DNA from 2 places in the Rouxiella chamberiensis genome. Region 2 is predicted to be linked to the other one. Evidence: predicted binding sites of a transcription regulator. Region 2 holds the regulator's gene; the other holds the start of a gene.

Region 1 (9,746 bases), 520 kb from region 2:
CAGCGGCTGCGTACCGAAGTGATGGATGCCGCACTGCGCCAGCCGTTGAGCGCCTTCGATACCCAGCCGGTCGGGCAGCTTATTTCTCGCGTAACCAATGATACGGAAGTGATTCGTGATCTTTATGTCACCGTTGTCTCGACCGTATTGCGCAGTATCGCCCTGATTGGCGCGATGCTGGTGGCGATGTTTTTACTCGACTGGCGAATGGCGCTGATTGCGTCGTGCATCTTCCCGGCCGTGCTGGTGGTGATGGCGCTGTACCAGGTCTACAGCACGCCGGTCGTGCGTCAGGTGCGCAGCTATCTGGCCGATATCAATGACGGATTCAATGAAGTGATCAACGGCATGGGCGTAGTGCAGCAGTTTCGCCAGCAGCAGCGCTTTGGCGAACGCCTGAGCCGCGCCAGTCAGTCACACTATCTGGCGCGCATGAAAACGCTGAAGCTGGAGGGTTTTCTGCTGCGTCCGCTGCTCAGCCTGTTTGGTTCACTTATTCTGTGCGGTTTGCTGGTGCTGTTTGGTTTCAGCGAAGAAGGCAGCATTGGCGTAGGTGTGCTGTATGCCTTTATCAACTACCTTTCACGACTTAACGAACCTTTGATAGCGCTGACTTCGCAACAGTCGATTCTGCAACAGGCGGTGGTCGCCGGTGAACGTATCTTTGACCTGATGGACCGTTCGCAGCAGGAGTACGGTGAAGATACCGCGCCGTTGACCAGCGGAGAAATCGAGTTCGACAACGTCTCCTTTGCCTACCGTCAGGACAAAATGGTGCTGGAGAACATCTCGCTACACGTGCCGTCACGAGGGTTTGTGGCGCTGGTCGGGCACACAGGCAGCGGCAAGAGTACGCTCGCGAATCTGCTGATGGGCTATTATCCGCTGAATCATGGGGATATCCGCGTCGATGGCCGCTCGCTGACGACGTTGTCCCATTCCTGCCTGCGCAAAGGCGTGGCGATGGTGCAGCAGGACCCGGTGGTATTGGCCGAATCGGTGCTCGCCAACGTGACACTCGGCCGCGATGTCGACGAAGCGCAGGTGTGGCTGGCGCTCGAAACCGTGCAGCTTGCGCCGCTGGTAAAAGCGATGCCCGAAGGCATCAATACCCGTCTCGGCGAGCAGGGCAATAATCTCTCCGTGGGGCAGAAGCAATTGCTGGCGATGGCGCGCGTTCTGGTGCAAGCGCCCGAAATTTTGATCCTCGACGAGGCAACGGCCAATATCGACTCCGGTACCGAACAGGCGATTTCCCGTGCCTTGCGGGCCATTCGCCAGCAGACGACGCTGGTAGTGATTGCACACCGTTTGTCGACCATCGTCGATGCCGACAACATTCTGGTGCTGCATCGCGGTCAGGCAGTGGAGCAGGGCAATCATCTTCAGCTGCTTCAGCAAAAAGGCCGCTACTATCAGATGTATCAACTGCAACTGGCAGGCGAAGAACTCGCCTCCGCCGAGTAGTGTTTCCACATTTTCGACAGCTTTTCAACGCGCGCTACGCCTGATTCGACAGGGCGTAGCGCCTAAAATTCAACCGCCTTCTTGACCTCGATTCTCCGCATTCTGCACTCTCCTGTGGCATCATCTCAGCCGCCTCCGATATCCCTGCACTCTTTGTGACCATTATGCACCGTTTTGGTGCCTTGCCGTTTGCACGCCTGTGGCCCAATACGCGCCAAATCCTTTGGCGAATATTCCGAAAATGCCGTGGCTAGGGGCTAATGACGCGAATCCGCTAAATTGAGCATTTTTGGCACAACCCTTGCTTTAACCAATTCGTATTGGGCGTGAGTCGCATCACGATAAGCTCTTAATTAAGGAGTGGCAAAATGAAGCTGGTTACTGTGGTGATCAAACCTTTCAAGCTGGAAGACGTGCGCGAAGCACTGTCAGCTGTAGGCATTCAGGGGCTGACCGTAACAGAAGTCAAAGGTTTTGGTCGCCAAAAAGGTCATGCGGAGTTGTATCGTGGTGCTGAATATAGCGTCAACTTCCTGCCAAAAGTAAAAATAGATATCGCTATCGCTGACGATCAGCTTGATGAAGTGGTTGATGTGATTAGTAAGGCGGCCTACACCGGCAAGATCGGTGATGGCAAGATTTTCGTTGCCGAATTGCAACGCGTTATTCGCATCCGTACCGGCGAAACCGACGAAGCAGCGCTGTAATTACAGACTCGGATTAGAACTAGAAATAGGGGTAGATTGATAATGAAAAAACTTTTATCCATGATGGGGCTTGCCGGCGTTGCCTTGTTGCCTTCTCTGGCAATGGCGGCCGATCCGGTTGCCAACGGCGCCGACAATGCCTTCATGATGATTTGTACAGCACTGGTATTGTTCATGACCGTTCCCGGCGTGGCGCTGTTCTACGGCGGCCTGCTGCGTTCCAAAAACGTCTTGTCGATGCTGACTCAGGTCATCGTCACGTTTGCTCTGGTTTGCGTACTGTGGATGCTTTACGGCTATAGCCTGGCCTTCAGCGAAGGCAACGCGTTCTTCGGCGGATTCAGCAACGCAATGCTGAAAGGCATCGGTCTGACCTCGCTCACCGGCACCTTCTCGCAGATGATTCACGTGGCGTTCCAGTGCTCCTTCGCGGCGATTACCGTGGCGCTGGTCGTCGGCGGCATTGCTGAACGTGTCCGCTTCTCTGCGGTGCTTATCTTTACCGTTATCTGGCTGACGTTCTCTTATATTCCAATCGCGCACATGGTATGGGCAGGCGGTTTCCTGGCGGCCGACGGCGCGCTGGACTTTGCAGGCGGTACTGTCGTTCACATCAACGCAGCAAGCGCCGGTCTGGTCGGTGCGTATCTGCTGGGTAAACGTGCGGGCTTTGGCAAGGAAGCGTTCAAACCTCACAACCTGCCGATGGTGTTTACCGGTACGGCGGTGCTGTATGTGGGCTGGTTCGGCTTCAACGCCGGTTCTGCAAGCTCGGCAAGTTCGATTGCTGCGCTGGCGTTCCTGAACACCGTCATGGCTACCGCAGGCGCAATCCTGTCATGGGTGCTGGTCGAGTGGATGGTTCGCGGTAAACCTTCGCTGCTGGGTGCCTGTTCCGGTGCCATCGCGGGTCTGGTTGCCATCACGCCGGCCTGTGGTACGGTCGGCGTCGGCGGGGCTCTGATTATTGGTCTGGTAGGCGGCGTTGCGGGCCTGTGGGGTGTTGTTACCCTGAAAAAATGGCTCAACGTGGATGACACCTGTGACGTGTTCGGCGTGCACGGCGTGTGCGGTATCGTAGGATGCATCCTGACCGGCGTATTCAGCGCCAGCTCCCTGGGCGGCACCGGCTACGCAGAAGGCGTAACAATGGGTCATCAGGTCTGGATCCAGCTGTTGAGCATCGTGGTGACACTGGTCTGGTCGAGCGTCGTGGCGTTTATCGCCTACAAGATTGCCGACATGGTCGTAGGTCTGCGTGTTCCTGAAGAGCAGGAACGTGAAGGTCTGGACGTGAACAGCCACGGCGAAAACGCGTACAACCAGTAATACGATTTGATAAAAATATAACGAGTAGTGATGAGATGGCAAAAGGGGACGATAATTTCGTCCCCTTTTTTATTGTGCGCAAAAACGTCGTAAACCTTATTCCGCCTTTCTGTTACGCATCACGCCTTCCTGCACCGTAGAGGCGACCAGCACGCCGTCACGCGTGTAGAACTGTCCTCTGACAAATCCCCTTGCGCCCGACGCCGAAGTGCTCTCTATGCTGTACAGCAGCCATTCGTCCAGACGGAAAGGGCGGTGGAACCACATGGAGTGGTCGATGGTCGCGACCTGCATGCCCGGCTCGAGAAAACCGACGCCGTGCGGTTGCAGCGCAGTCGGCAGAAAGTTGAAATCCGAGGCATAGCCCAGCAGATACTGATGAATGCGCAGGTCATCCGGCATCTCGCCATTGGCTTTTATCCAGATGGCGCGTTCCGGTAAATCTTTCTTGCCTTGCAGAGGATTATGGAATTTCACCGGGCGCATTTCGATAGGGCGCTGGCCGGTAAACTTTTCTCTGTATTTTTCGGGGATCAGGTGCGCGAAATTACGTGCAATCTCGGTTTCGGAAAGCAGTGTTTCTGGCTCTGGCACCTCGGGCATGCTGTTTTGATGCTCGAATCCCTTTTCATGACTCTGGAAAGAGGCGGTCATATAGAAAATCGGTTTGCCGCCTTGTACCGCCTTGACCCGCCGCGCACTGAAACTGTTGCCATCGCGCAGGATTTCAACGTCATAAACGATAGGCCGCGTGCTGTCGCCAGGGCGCAGAAAATAGCTGTGGAAGGAGTGAATGCCGCGGTCGGTGGGAACGGTCTGCTTGGCGGCGTACAGCGCCTGCCCGACCACCTGTCCGCCGAAAACCTGCCGTAGCCCGAGATCTTCGCTTTGCCCGCGAAACAATCCCTCTTCAATTTTTTCAAGATTGAGTAAATCCAGAAGATTATGCAGTGCCTGACTCATGGCTAACCTCGTCAATGTGGTTTTTTCTACTATGCTGTGATGGCGGGCGTTTCTCAACAAAAGATAGTGGAACTTCCCGCAGGCAGAAGAAGCTTTATTCCGGCGGCAGGAATATTTCGGATTTATGTGCCATAGTTATTTGTACGAGTGGTTAAATTGACTATTCCAATCAAATTGGCATATAGAATTGCGCCGAAAAGATGACAATAAAAGGAGTACGATCTATGAAACTTTGGCAGATAGTAGGTGGGACCGCGCTGTCTTTTGCTCTAGCAGGTTGTGCTACACATCAGACGCCTCCCCCAGAATCACCTAACTCGTCCGCGAGTCCGTCAACGCGTCCGGCCATTACCGGCCCCAACGTGTCCGGTACGGTGAATATTTCTCAACGTGTCGCTTTACCACCGGATTCGGTACTGACGGTCACACTGTCCGACGCCTCGTTGGCCGATGCCCCTTCACGGGTCATTGCCCAGAAAGTCGCGCGTACAGAGGGGAAACAGGCACCATACAGCTTTATCCTGCCGTATAACCCGCAGGACATTAAACCTAACTCCCATATTATCCTGAGTGCGGCGCTGACCATTAATGGTCGTCTGGCCTTTATCACCCAGGACATCAAGGAAGTCATCAATAATGCGAAAGGCACGCGTGCCGATCTGCAATTGGTGCCAGCAACCTCGGTGCCGGTAGTGACTCAACCGGCCGCACCGGGCCCGATGGGCAACCCGGCCGTGTCGCAGCCTAACGGTGCACCCGTACCGCCACCGGCTCCAGCCCCAATGTATTAACAGGCTGTAATCCTTCCCCGTCTTGATTCCTGGTGACAACAAGTCACCTTCAAGGCGGGGAATGCCTGCCCTTCACATCGTATTCTCTAGAATTTCCAGCCGAACGTCAGTAAATCTATCTTGCCCGCCCTGAACATTACGCCTTCGGCCAGCAGTGCCTGACGCTGACGTTTGAAATCTTCACCTTGCAGCGAGATCTCGCCGTGGCGATTCACAACGCGATGCCAGGGTAGCGTGCTGCCTTCGGGAAGCTTTTTCAACACGCCGCCTACCTGCCTTGCCGCGCGAGGCGAGCCTGCCATACGGGCGACCTCGCCATAGGTTGTGACCTGACCCGACGGGATGGCGGCGATTATCTGGAAAACGCGTTGACGAAAATTATCGACTTCTGACATGCCCGATACCTTTATCAATAAAACTGGCGTCGATTGTATAAGAAAACAACGGTTGTCGGCAGTTAACTTGCAATTGTTATACTCATCCCTGATAATGCCCACCGCTTCGCAGTATTGAAGCCGTTAACGACAATGGGGGCCCTGTTGGTTCTCCCGCAACGCTAACTTGTTAACCAGGTCAGGTCCGGAAGGAAGCAGCCATAGCAGGTGTCGTGTGTGCCGGGATGTAGCTGGCAGGGCCTCCACCATTTCAGCCATACCTTTCCATTGCCCTCACTCTTTTTTGTCGCTTTCCTTATTTTCCCTTTGTCATCATTGCAACTCTTCAACCACTTTGAGTTATTCATTTCGAAAAATAGAGTTATTTTAATATAGTGATTTAAGTCAAATTAATGGGTAGGAAAGGCAACATTAGTTTCACTGGATGGAACTTGCCGTCGCGATATGAAATAGGGTGTAAAAGATAATGAATGGAATTGGGGAATAGGCGCAACACCGAAATGAGAAATATCATTCGGAAGAGGAGAGATTGAGCCGACGAGAATATCGGCTCAATCGAGGTCATGGTCAAAAAATTAGCGAACGAATTTCCAGACGGAAGTCGGGATCTTGTCATACAGCTTGTTCATCGTCAGCTCGGCTAAACGGTGATCGGCAGCTGAATAGAAAAGCTCCAACTCGTCATTGGAAAGTTCGTACTTATTTTTTTCGATAACGCGTTCGAGAGTGTCAATGGTGGTGCACTTTCTCAAACGCATCAAATAATCAATTTTGTTCATCATGGCCTTTTCAACTGTTGCTCATTACTTTATTAAATTATCTTTAGGTTTTCATCAGGGCACAAACATAATCCCCTGAGAACATTCTGAATAGTCGTTTCTTGGTTTTTTGCCATTGACGTAAATCAGAATCGTTAATTCCGTAGTTGCTAAATAAGGTATAAGTATCATCAAGATACTCTTCTACCAGATCGCTGAGGTTTGTTTCGTCCGGGTATTTAATTTTAAAGCTCATGACGAACGAGGCAATATGCTCAATCAGGTCATTAAGCTGCAAGTTGACAGCGGAGGTCGGGTCGTTGACCCAGCCATGATGGCTGTCTCCCAAGGTCGCAATTCCTTCGTCATACAAATTTTCGTTGAGGAACCGCAGTTGCGCAATATCGTGTCGCTTAGGCGAGTACTCATCCATATCATCCCCTCCGTAATGGTTATTCGGTGTGATAACACTCTGTGAGTAAACAAAAACTTTAAAAACAACAAAATCCGAGCTAACCAAGGACTGCCAGGTAAACGTGAATACCCGTTAAATCAAACTACATTTATCAAAGAGGATTGCCGCAGGCGTTCGCTTCAGGACGTGTTTCTGCTGCGCCGTGCTACGGCCATTATCTTGTCGGAGGATGTTTATCGAGACGTAATAATGGCCTCACAATATAAATATAATCTAATTTTAGAAAACTGCGCAAACCTATTACTGAAACTTACAATTCATTTTCGGTGCCAACAGAGTCAAAATCTATTATATCAAACTCAAGACCTTCAGGTTTTAAGATAAAGGAGACTGTTTCTATTGAATCTTCTTCTGCATTAAGGTCGAGACAACCATTGAAAATGGTCCAATCATAGCGGTAACTCATTGAGTAGGCTTGATTATCTTTTAACTCGATTGACTTGATAACTAAGGAACCCGGCGTATAACGTGCGTTCGGCGAATAATAACCTAAACCGGCAGTTAATGGATCTTCAATCACCTGAATATTAGATTCTATTATTTGCTTTAGTTCCGCAATGCTTGGCGTTTTTCCATGACTCTCGAACGGAATCAATTTTTTCATAAGAGTTTTCTGATCAAAAAAACGGACAACAATAATTATTGCATATTTTTTCGAGCTTGTACCCCACGGCAATAAAATAATTTAGCGTGAGGATATCTCCCATTTTATTGTTTTTATTAACTATTTTATGGAAAATCATATTTGATTACGCTTTATCTGTCATAATAAGCGACGATTTTTGTCTAAATCTTGACCTTTCGCACACGTTTTTATTCTCTACATGCGCCAGCGCGCGGCGGTTATCCGCAGATGCGCTCCGCCGTGGCGGTTCTTGAAAAACGGTTCGGAATATGTTGTTATATTATAACATCTCTAGAGCATTTCATTATGACTAAAACATTTTTCACCCTTTCTGCATTTTCCCGCTGTGCTATTGCCCTGATTTTACTGGCAATCTTGTGGTCAGGGATTTATTGGGCCATCTCGTTACCATGATTAACCTCTCCAATCTCGAAGTCGGCTATGAGCGACGCGCCGTGGCGATGCCGCTAAGTGGGCAGATTACGGCCGGCTCGTTAACCGCTGTCATCGGTGCCAACGGCGCAGGCAAGTCGACCTTTCTGAAAACCCTGGCAGGTCTGCAACCGGCAATTTCCGGTTCTATCGAATTTACCGAGGGTTCTGCGCGCGGCAAACGTCCGCAGTTGGCCTATCTACCGCAGCAGGCCGAACTGGATCGCCAGTTTCCCATCAGCGTCTTTGACCTCGTGGCAATGGGATGCTGGCCGCAGAGCGGGCTGTTTGGCGGCATCAGCCGCGAGTCACAGCGTCAGGTTACCGAAGCGCTCGACACCGTCGGCATGACCGATATGCGCAACGTCGCCGTGGGCGAACTCTCGGGCGGTCAGTTGCAGCGCACGCTGTTTGCCCGTCTGCTGATTCAGAAAGCGCCGCTGATTATGCTCGATGAACCCTTTACCGGCATCGACAGCCAGACCACCGAACTGCTGCTGAAAGTGATTCGCCAGTGGCACGAGCAGGGGAGAACGGTGATAGCCGTGCTGCACGACATCGCGATGGTCGCGCGCCACTTCCCCCAAGTGCTGTTCCTGAGTCAGCAACAAAATATCTGGGGAAAGGCAGACGACGTGCTGTGCCATTTTCCCCATCGCGATCATGCCTGCATCCTGGCCGACGAGTTCAGCGAGCAGCGGAGAGTCATTAAATGATGTGGTTTCACCTGCTAGTCGATCCTTTTGTGCAGTTTGGTTTTATGCGCCGCGCGCTGATAGCCTGCCTTGCGCTGTCTATCAGCGCCACGCCGCTTGGCGTATTTCTGCTATTGCGCCGCATGAGTCTGGTCGGCGATGCGCTGAGCCATGCCGTGCTGCCCGGCGCGGCTATCGGATACCTGATTTCGGGGATGTCGCTGGTGGCGATGGGCGTGGGCGGTTTTATCGCCGGTCTGGCGGTGGCGATGCTCTCAGGCGTCGTCAGTCGCCGCACCCAGCTTAAGGAAGACGCCAGTTTCGCAGGCTTCTATCTCGGATCGCTGGCGCTCGGCGTAACGCTTGTGTCGCTCAAGGGGTCCAGCGTCGATCTGCTGCACGTGCTGTTTGGCTCGATTCTGGCGATTGATTCGCATGCCCTGCTGATGGTCGGGTCGATAAGCAGCGTGTCATTGCTGGTGCTCGCCTGCATTTATCGGGCGCTGGTTATTGAATCTTTTGATGCGCTGTTCCTGCGCGTCAGCGCCGGTAAATGGCTGGCCGTTATCCAGGGCATTTTTTTGGCGCTGGTGGTGGTCAATCTCGTCGCCGGTTTCCAGATTCTCGGCACATTGATGTCTGTTGGCTTGATGATGCTGCCTGCCGCCAGTGCGCGTTTTTGGGGTAAGGATCTGCCGCATACGCTGCTGATTGCCATGCTTATCGGCATGCTCTCCAGTATCGTCGGGCTTGTCTGGTCCTATTACGCCTCGCTGCCCGCCGGTCCGGCCATCGTGCTCAGCGCCAACGTCATTTTCTTTATCTCGGTTCTGTTTGGAACGCGGGGCGGCATGTTGACCGCCTCGCGACGTTAAGTCGTAAAAAAGTAGTCTAATAAGGAGTGGAAATGAAACTTTTACCTGTTGCTCTGTCAGTAGCTGCCCTGCTGTCGAGCCCGCTGGCGATGGCCGGAACGGTGAATGCCGTGGCCAGTTTTTCTATCCTCGGCGATATCGTGCAGGAAGTCGGTGGCGATCATGTCAAGGTTACAAGCCTTGTCGGTCCCGATGGCGATCCGCACAGCTTTGAACCCGCGCCGAAAGACAGCA
Region 2 (9,746 bases):
ACATCTATCTGGCGGCCGAAGGGCATGTGCTGGTTGGCGTGCTGTCAAAGCATTACGCCGATGTGCCGAGCGCGGTGGAAGACATGAAAGCCTATGCGGCGCTTATCGACAATGCGCTGTCCGTAGGGCTTGGTGCGGGCGATCCGCGTCAGTCGTTGATGGTCAGCGAGATTTCCCGTCAGGTGCAGCCGCAGCACGTCAATCAGGTCTTTACCGGTGTCGGCACCAGCCGCGCGCTGCTGGGGCAGAATGACAGCGTCGTTAACGGACTGGTTTCGCCCACCGGCAAAGTAGGGTTTGTCAAAATCTCCACCGGCCCGCTGAGTTCGCAGGCAAGCGACGGCATTGTGCCTATCGATACGGCCATCGCGTTGCTCAGGGATATGGGCGGCAGCTCGGTCAAATACTTTCCGATGGGCGGATTAACCACCCGCGAGGAGTTCGCCTGCGTGGCGCGTGCCTGCGCCGAACAGGATTTCTGGCTCGAGCCTACCGGCGGTATCGATTTGCAAAACTTCGAGCCGATTATGGACATCGCCCTCGAGGCGGGCGTCAGCAAAATCATTCCCCATATCTATAGCTCGATTATCGACAGCGTCAGCGGCAATACGCGGCCCGAAGATGTAAAAACGCTGCTGGCGAGCGTCAAAAAACTGCTGGGTTGAGCAATCTCGGCCTTTCCCGTTGCCGTTTTTACTTTGAAAAGGGGAGAGGTCGCGCAAAAGGAAACGTTGTCAGCAGGCGGCGATTGCATTACAAGCGTAACAGGAACTCAATGGTGAATATGCCCTGACAATAGAAGGTCTAATGTGAGATTTCCCTATCAGAGACTGGCGATATTATTCGATGCCCTACAGACGGAAACCTTGCCGCAGGACGAACTGGCAAAACGTCTGGACGTGTCAACCCGCACGGTGCGCGCGGACATCACTGTACTGAATGACATCATGCAGCAGTATGGCGCGCACTTCGTTCATAATCGGGGCAGTGGTTATCAGCTGAAAGTCGAGGACATCGCGCTGGTTCTCGCTGCTCAAGCAACCCGTTCGCCCGACCAATCCGACACCGCGCACCGCCGCAGAACGGGTAAACCGCCTCTTGATTCGCTTTCTGACGTCGGCCTATTCGCTGAAACTCGAAGACCTGGCCGATGAATGGTTTATCAGTCGGGGAACGCTGCAAAACGACATGCCCGAAGTCCGCGAGCATCTGGCGCGTTATCATCTGGATATCGAAACCAAACCGCGCTACGGCATGAAACTTTACGGCGCGGAGCTTTCCATTCGCGCCTGCCTGACCGACTTGCTGTTCCAGCTTAATCCCGACGATCCTACCCGCTCCTTTCTGAAAGCCGAAAGCCTGGCGGCCGACGCCGTGCAGCCGCTGACCGAGTTTATGCATCAGCTGTTTGCGCCGTCGTCGATTCAACTTACCGACGAAGGCGAGCAATACCTGATTCTTTACTGCGCCGTGGCGGTAAAACGCATTGCCGGGGGCTATCCCTTGACCGATTTTGACGTCGAAGAAGAGGAACCGGCGGTAAAGCAGGCCTCGGTGAAGCTTGCCGCCGAGCTTAAACGGCTGGTCGGCAAGGAGATTCCGGCCGCCGAAGAAGCCTATCTGCGGGTCAACATTGCCGTACGCCGTGTGCAGAGCCTCTTGCCGACCGACATCAACGCCGACGACGATGAGTCACTGGTCGACTACATCCTGTCGTACATCAACGCCAACTATAACTATGACTTGCAGCGCGACAAGCAGTTGCGCTCCGACCTGCTGACCCACATCAAGGCGATGATTACGCGGGTGAAATATCAGATAAACATCCCCAATCCGCTGCTCGGCAACATCAAGCAGCACTACCCCATGGCTTATGACGTCACGCTGGCGGCGGTGTCGAGCTGGGGGAAATATTCGCCGTACAGTCTGAGCGAAAATGAAATCGGCTTTCTGGTGCTGCACATCGGTGTCGGTCTGGAGCGCCATTACAATATCGGCTATCAGCGCCATCCGCAGGCCATGCTGGTCTGCGATACCGGCAATTCGACCATTCGCATGATTCAGGCGCAAATCAGCCGCAAGTTTCCACAAATCGTCATTACCCGGGTGATTTCATTGCGCGATTACGAAAAGCTCGCGCACATTGACGAAGACTTTATCATCGCCAATGCGCGGGTTACGGAGCGCAACAAGCCGGTGATTGTCCTTTCGCCTTTTCCGACCGACTACCAGATGGAGCAGCTCGGCAAACTGGTGCTGGTGGACCGCACGCGCCCTTATATGCTGGAGAAATTCTTCGACAAGCGGCACTTTATGCGCCTCGACGAGCCGATGACGCAGGCACAGCTGTTTCGCAAGGTATGCACGCAGCTTGAAGAGGAGGGCTATGTCGATGACGAGTTTTATCCGTCGGTGGTCGAGCGCGAAGAGATTGTGTCCACCATGCTTGGCGAAGGCATCGCACTGCCGCACTCGTTGGGTTTGCTGGCGAAAAAAACGGTGGTGATCACGATTTTGTCGCCGCACGGCATCAAATGGGGCGACGGCGAAACGGCGCACGTGATTTTTCTGCTGGCGATAAGCAAAGCGGATTACGAAGAGGCGATGGCTATCTATGACCTGTTTGTCACGTTTGTGCGCGAGCGGTCGATGAGCCGACTGCTCACTAGCCCGGACTTCGACTGTTTCAAGGCGGTGGCTATCGACTGTTTGAGCAGGATTTAGAATTCGAAAGGCGAGGGCGACGTATTCGCGCCCTTTGTGCGGGAGGCGGGACTATTCTTCGTCGAAGCCTGAATTAATCAGGTTGATGACCGCGGCGAGGGCTTCGGCTTCATCGGGACCGTTGGCCTCGATTTCAATCTCCTGACCCTTTGGCGAGTCGAGCATCAGCAGGGCAATAACGCTGCTGGCCTCGGCTTCAATGCCGGAATCGTTGCGCAGCAAGACTTCCGACTCGAAACTCTGTACCAGTTCAAACAGTTTCATGGCCGGACGCGCGTGCATGCCGAGCCTGTTTTTAATCTCGACTTTCTGTTTAATCGACATAACTTTTCACCGTCAAAAGAGTCACCCTCATGCTTTGCGTTTTTCGAGCGTACGGTGGCGAGACTGCACGTTTTTGCCCCGTGAACGGAAATAGTCGGCAAGCTGTTCGGCGACATAGACCGAACGGTGTTTCCCGCCGGTACACCCGATGGCGACCGTCAGATAGCTGCGATTATTGGTTTCCAGCATCGGCAGCCACTGTTCGAGATAGCTGCGGGTCTGGTAGATGAAGTTGTGCACTTCCGTATGCCGGTCGAGAAAGGCCGCAACGGGCTTGTCGAGTCCGGTCATCGGGCGTAGCTTGGGATCCCAGTGCGGATTCGGCAGGAAACGCACATCGAAGACGTAGTCGGCATCGATAGGAATGCCGTGCTTGAAGCCGAAAGACTCAAACACCATTGTCAGTTCGCGTTCGCGCTTGCCGAGTAAACGGGTGCGCAGCATTTCCGCCAGCTCATGCACGGACATCTCGGAAGTATCGATAATCAGGTCGGCACTGGAGCGCAGGGGTTCAAGCAGCTCGGCTTCGTGATCGATAGCGCTTTCGAGAGACAGATTCTTGCTGGAAAGAGGGTGCAAACGCCGCGTGTCGCTGTAGCGACGGATGAGCGTATTGCGATCGGCATCCAGGAACAGCAGCTGTGGCGAGAAGCTGTCCGGAAGCTGGGTCATGGCATGTTCGTAAACTTCAGGCGTTTCCGGCATATTGCGAACGTCAATGCTGACGGCGGCCGAGGTATTGCGTTCAGCCAGCTCGCGAGCCAGCTGGGGCAATAACACCACCGGCAGATTGTCGACGCAATAAAAGCCCATATCTTCCAGCGCACGCAGGGCGACGGACTTTCCAGAACCGGAACGGCCGCTGACTATCATCAGCACCATGAGTTTCTTACTCCTTCGTTAAATCAATCGTCTATTTTCAGCGATTTACTCGTCTTCGGTCATTATCTGGTAAAGCTCTTCGTCACTTTGCGCACTTCGCAGGCGACGGCATACCGCTTTGTCGGCCAGCTTTTTCGCCACCAGCGACAGGGTATGTAAATGGGTTTTACATTGATCCGCAGGAACCAGCAAGGCAAAAAGCAGGTCAACCGGCTGATTATCCACGGCATCGAATGCAATGGGCTGCTCGAGCTGGATAAAAACGCCGACCGCGCGCAGTGTGTCCTCTTCAAGTTTTCCATGAGGGATTGCAATCCCAGCACCGATCCCGGTACTGCCCATGCGTTCACGGGTCAGAACGGCATCGAAAATCACCTGCGGCGCGAGGTTCAGCTGTTTGGCTGCCAGTTCGCTAATGATCTCCAGTGCGCGTTTCTTGCTGGCGCAATGGACGTTGCTTTTCGTGCATTCGGCGTTTAACACCGAAGTCAGCTGCAGTGCTGTATCGTTAATCATCTCATTTTCACTTTGGCGTCTGCCTTAAAGATTTAACGGCTCGCTTTTTACCCGTCGTGTGTGAAGCAGGGGCTTCGGAAACGTTGGGTAAAAACACGAGCCGATATAAAGGTCTTAAGGATCAGTGCTGTTTCAGTTTGTCTTTGTGTTTGTTCAGTTGGCGAGCCAGTTTATCAACCAACCCGTCGATAGCGGCGTACATGTCCTGATGCTCCGAGGTGGCATGCAACTCGCCTCCGTTCACGTGCAGCGTGGCTTCGGCCACCTGCTGCACTCTTTCGACACTCAATATTATATAAACCTGATTGATTCGGTCAAAGTACTGCTCGAGTTTGGCAAACTTTGCGTTCACGAATTCTCTGAGAGGTTCGGTAATATCTACGTGATGTCCGGTAATGTTGAGTTGCATAATGTCTTCCTTCTCTGTTGAGGTCAAACCAACTGTTTGCGCTGGTTTGAAGGCGGGATTGACAAAGACTCTCGGTATTTTGCTACAGTGCGTCGCGCCACCATAATGCCTTGATCCGATAGCATAGTGGCTAACTTGCTGTCGCTCAGAGGTTTGACGGGGTTTTCCGCCGCGATTAATTTCCTGACCAGTGCCCGGATAGCCGTGGATGAAGCTTCACCCCCGCTGTCCGTACTCACATGACTGGAGAAGAAATACTTAAGTTCGAAAATGCCCCGTGGACTGTGCAGAAACTTCTGCGTCGTCACGCGGGAGATGGTCGATTCGTGCATGTCCACGGCACTGGCAATATCGGCCAGCACCATAGGTTTCATATACTCTTCACCGAGATCAAAGAATGCCTGCTGCTGTTCAACAATACAACGCGTTACCTTCAATAACGTCTCGTTGCGACTTTCCAGACTCTTTATCAGCCATTTGGCTTCCTGCAAATTACTGCGGATAAATTGCCCGTCGCTATCGTTGCGCACTGAATTTCCCATTGCAGCGTACTGCTGGTTTATCTTCAGGCGTGGAATGCTGTCGGAATTCAGCTCTACCGTCCAGATTTTGCCGACCTTGCGCACCAGCACGTCGGGGATCACGTATTCGGATTCGCCGGTGTTGATGGACTGGCCAGGTCTGGGATCCAGAGACTGAATCAGCTGCATCGCTCCCTTAAGTGTATCTTCTTTTAGGCGAGTTGAACGCATTAGTGCGCGAAAATCGTGATTGGCGAGCAGATCGAGATGTTCGCCGACGATCAACCGCGCTTCGGTCAGAAAAGCGGTCTCGGGAATGTATTGGGAAAGCTGAATCAGCAGGCAGTCGCGCAGATCCTTGGCGGCAACGCCCACAGGGTCAAACCGCTGAACGCGTTTAAGCACTGCCTCGACCTCGTCCATGCTGACGTCTTCGTCGCCGATGCTTTCGAGAATATCATCGAGAGAAATGGTCAGATAACCGGTGTCATCGACGGCATCGACAATAGAGGTAGCGATTGCGCGATCGGTTTCGGTAAACGGCGTCAGCTCGACCTGCCACATCAGGTAGTCTTGCAGCGTCTGGGTCGTTTCACCCTGATAAACCGGCAGCTCGTCATCGCTGTAATCGTTGCCGGTGCCGGACGGCGTGCCTGCGGTGTAGATTTCGTCCCACGTGGCATCGAGCGGCAGCTCCTCGGGCATGTCTTTCTGCTCGAGGGCTTCGCGGGTGTCCAGCGCCTCGCTTTCGGTCGCTTCTTTGGCGTCTACTTCATCATGCAGATCGGATTGCTCCAGCAGCGGGTTGCTCTCCAGTGCCAATTGTATCTCTTGCTGGAGTTCAAGCGTGGACAGCTGCAGCAGACGAATTGCCTGCTGGAGTTGCGGTGTCATTGCCAGTTGCTGGCTGAGCCTGAGTTGCAAACCTTGCTTCATATCTTGATTTCAATTCCGTTACGACAAATTAGCGGAGTATCTACTTTTAAAGACCGAAAGCCTCAATTAAAGACGGAAAGCCTCGCCTAGATAGACGCGTTTAACCTGTTCATTCTGCATGACTTCTTCCGGCGTGCCGTGGGCAATCATATGGCCCTGGCTCACAATGTAGGCGCGTTCGCAGACATCCAGCGTTTCGCGCACATTGTGGTCGGTAATCAGCACGCCAAGCCCGCTGTCGCGCAGATGTTCGATGATCTTCTTGATATCGATAACCGAAATCGGGTCGACACCGGCAAAAGGTTCATCGAGCAGGATGAATTTTGGATTGGCGGCGAGCGCACGGGCAATCTCCACGCGGCGACGTTCACCCCCGGACAGCGACTGCCCGAGGCTGTCGCGCAGGTGCGAGATATGGAACTCTTCCATCAGCTCGTTGGCGCGAGCGACGCGCTGCTCTTTGTCGAGATCGTCTCTTATCTCCAGCACGGCCATGAGATTGTTGTACACGCTCAAACGACGGAAGATGGAGGCTTCCTGCGGCAGATAGCCGATTCCGCGACGCGCACGGGTATGCAGCGGCAGCAGGCTGATGTCTTCGTCGTCAACGACAATGCGACCCGCGTCGCGCTGCACAATGCCCACCACCATATAGAAAGTGGTGGTTTTACCGGCGCCGTTTGGACCCAAAAGTCCGACGATTTCACCTGACTTGACCGACAGGCTGACGTCTTCAACAACTTTACGGCCCTTGTAGGCTTTCGCCAGATTTTCTGCGATTAACGTTGCCATAGATTATCAGTTACTCTTTTTCTGACCTGCAGCCGCAGGGGTCTTTTGCTGTAGCTGAGACGGTACCAGCACGGTGGTCACGCGGCTACCCTTGTCGCTATAGGCCTGCATCTGCTGCTGTTGCACCAGATAGGTAATGCGATCGCCCTTGACGTTACTGTCGAGCTGTTCGAGATACGCATCGCCTGTCAGCGTAACCAGATCCTTCTCGACTTCATAGCGGACTTTCGCGGCGTGGCCTTTCAGCGGCTTGCCGTTGTCCTGCATCTGCTGGAACGTCACCGGATTACCGAAACCTTCGACCACTTCCTTGCCGGACTCGCCGTTGGGACGAACGATGGTCGCGCGATCGGCATGGACCAGAATACTGCCCTGCTTCAGGATAACGTTACCGGTCAGGGTCACGGTATTGGTATTGATATCCACCGCCTGATTATCCGATGTGATAGTCATGGGTTTGGTGGTGTCATCTTTCAATGCCAGCGCCGGAAGACTTACCGCTAACAGCGCGCTGGTGATCAGAAGGTTACGGAGATTATTTTTGGTTTTGAATTTCATAATTTGTATTTACCTTTTCGATCAGCTGTGCGGTTTTATTTCTCAGATTACCACGCATTTTCATGCCGTTAGAGGTAAAACCGGTGCCATAAATGTAGACTTCATCGTCTGAGGCTACGTCCTGTGTGACCAGATTCACCTGGGCATTGTCTGTTTTTATTCTTTGCAGCTGTGACGTGGTCGGCGTCAGGCTATCAACCTGCACGTGACCATAGAGATACAGCATCTTGTCATCGGTCAGTTTGGCGCGGTCGGAACGAATGGTCCAGGTCGCGACGCTGGTTTGCGGGTCATACATGGTCACCACCGGATTGGTAAACCAGGTAAGCTGGTCCGTGGTGTAATATTTCACTTCTTCCGAGACCAGCTTGTAGTTCAGTTTTCCGGTCGGGTCATAGACCACGGTCACCGTGTGCTGACTCTGGTAGGTCGGATCCTGGGTATTGACTGCGGCACCGGGCGTCGGCTCGGTGTTGTCCGACAGGGTCCAGCCGATCAGGATAAGGACCAGCAGACCCAGCAGCAACGTTATCCAAAGCTTGGTTTTATTCATATCGACAGCCCTTTGGCGTCCTCCAGCTTGCCCTGCGCCAGCAGAATCAGGTCGCACAGTTCGCGAACCGCGCCACGTCCACCGGCAATGCGCGTCACATAATTTGCCTTGGGCAAAAGAATGGGATGGGCATCCTGCACGGCCACGGAAAGCCCGACCTGCTCCATGACCGGCCAGTCAATCAGGTCATCGCCGATATAGGCAACCTGCGCAGGTTCGAGGGACAGTGTATCCAACAGTTCGCGGAAGGCCAAAAGCTTATCGGACTGACCCTGATAAAGATGGCGAATGCCGAGTGTTTCGGCACGATCTTCCAGTAATTTGGCCTTGCGCCCCGTAATGATGGCCACCTCGACTTCAGAGGTCAGCAGGCAGCGGATCCCGTAGCCGTCGCGCACATTGAAGCTTTTTAGTTCTTCGCCCTGGTTGCCCATGAAAATCAGGCCGTCGGACATGACGCCATCAACGTCGCAAATCAGCAAGCGAACCGCCTTGGCTCGCTCCAGCACTTCTGCGCTAACGGGACCATAACAGGTATCCACGGTGGCTGCGCTATTACTCATTCGGGAAGTTCCTTAATTTAAGGCTGTTTTTTGTTGCCAGTGTTAAACATGTTAATGCGTTTGGCTATCAGACAACACCGGCTCGCAGCATGTCATGCATATGTACCACACCCATCAACTGGTCGCCATCGGCCACCATGACGCAGGTAATGTGCTTGTCCTGCATCAGATTAAGGGCGTCGACGGCCAGCAGGGAAGGCCGGACGCGGATACCGCCGGTTGTCATGACATCGGTGATTTTGGCTTCGTTGATGTTTACGCCCATATCGAAGATGCGGCGCAAGTCGCCGTCGGTGAAGATCCCCTCGATTTTCATCAGGTCGTCGGTAATCACCGTCATGCCGAGATTCTTGCGGGTTATCTCCAGCAGGGCATCGCGCAGCGAAGCCTGGCGGCTGACCTGCGGGATTTCGCTGCCGGTGTGCATGATATCGCTGACGCGCAGCAGAAGCTTGCGACCCAGTGCGCCGCCCGGATGGGACATCGCAAAATCTTCCGGCGTAAAGCCGCGGGCCTCGAGCAGCGCAACGGCCAGCGCATCGCCCATGACCATAACCGCCGTCGTGCTGGACGTTGGCGCAAGCCCGAGCGGGCAGGCTTCTTTTGGCACCTTGACGCAAATGTGCACGTCGGCCGCCTTGCCCATCGAGCTTTCCGGATTGGCCGTCAGGCAGATAAGACGGATATCCAGCCGTTTGAGCACCGGTATCAGAGACAGAATTTCGTGCGATTCACCGGAGTTGGAGATAAGGATGACAATGTCCTGTTTCGACACCATGCCCAGATCGCCGTGGCTCGCTTCGCCGGGATGCACGAAAAACGCAGGCGTGCCGGTGCTGGCAAAGGTCGCGGCCATCTTGCGGCCGACGTGGCCCGATTTGCCCATGCCCATCACGATGATTTTGCCGGTGCAGTTGAACATCATCTCGCAGGCGCGGCTAAAGTCATGGTTGATGTACTGGTCGAGC

What was found. Region 2 encodes sigma-54, which starts transcription at its own class of promoters, with help from an activator protein. Its sites were predicted from a motif close to GTTGGCACANNTTTCGCTNT; they were not measured.
Region 1: glnK (P-II family nitrogen regulator) is a predicted target of sigma-54. The motif match lies at 1,756-1,775, and genes of this name have one in related genera.

What each region holds. Positions count from the first base shown of each region.
Region 1 covers NZ_CP114058.1:2,763,700-2,773,445, reverse strand. The annotation lists gene O1V66_RS12875 (SmdB family multidrug efflux ABC transporter permease/ATP-binding protein) at 1-1,467, shown strand, start outside; gene glnK (P-II family nitrogen regulator) at 1,836-2,174, shown strand; gene amtB (ammonium transporter AmtB) at 2,217-3,503, shown strand; gene tesB (acyl-CoA thioesterase II) at 3,600-4,466, opposite strand; gene O1V66_RS12855 (YbaY family lipoprotein) at 4,691-5,257, shown strand; gene O1V66_RS12850 (MGMT family protein) at 5,344-5,652, opposite strand; RNA gene ffs (signal recognition particle sRNA small type) at 5,795-5,891, shown strand; gene O1V66_RS12840 (HHA domain-containing protein) at 6,228-6,431, opposite strand; gene tomB (Hha toxicity modulator TomB) at 6,475-6,843, opposite strand; gene O1V66_RS12830 (hypothetical protein) at 7,136-7,489, opposite strand; gene O1V66_RS12825 (metal ABC transporter ATP-binding protein) at 7,921-8,658, shown strand; gene O1V66_RS12820 (metal ABC transporter permease) at 8,655-9,512, shown strand; gene O1V66_RS12815 (metal ABC transporter substrate-binding protein) at 9,545-9,746, shown strand, end outside.
Region 2 covers NZ_CP114058.1:3,280,411-3,290,156, reverse strand. The annotation lists gene dagF (2-dehydro-3-deoxy-phosphogluconate aldolase) at 1-665, shown strand, start outside; partial or broken gene O1V66_RS15240 (BglG family transcription antiterminator) at 810-2,724, shown strand; gene npr (PTS phosphocarrier protein NPr) at 2,776-3,048, opposite strand; gene rapZ (RNase adapter RapZ) at 3,076-3,930, opposite strand; gene ptsN (PTS IIA-like nitrogen regulatory protein PtsN) at 3,976-4,446, opposite strand; gene hpf (ribosome hibernation promoting factor) at 4,568-4,855, opposite strand; gene rpoN (RNA polymerase factor sigma-54) at 4,879-6,312, opposite strand; gene lptB (LPS export ABC transporter ATP-binding protein) at 6,379-7,104, opposite strand; gene lptA (lipopolysaccharide ABC transporter substrate-binding protein LptA) at 7,111-7,662, opposite strand; gene lptC (LPS export ABC transporter periplasmic protein LptC) at 7,640-8,215, opposite strand; gene kdsC (3-deoxy-manno-octulosonate-8-phosphatase KdsC) at 8,212-8,778, opposite strand; partial or broken gene kdsD (arabinose-5-phosphate isomerase KdsD) at 8,846-9,746, opposite strand, start outside.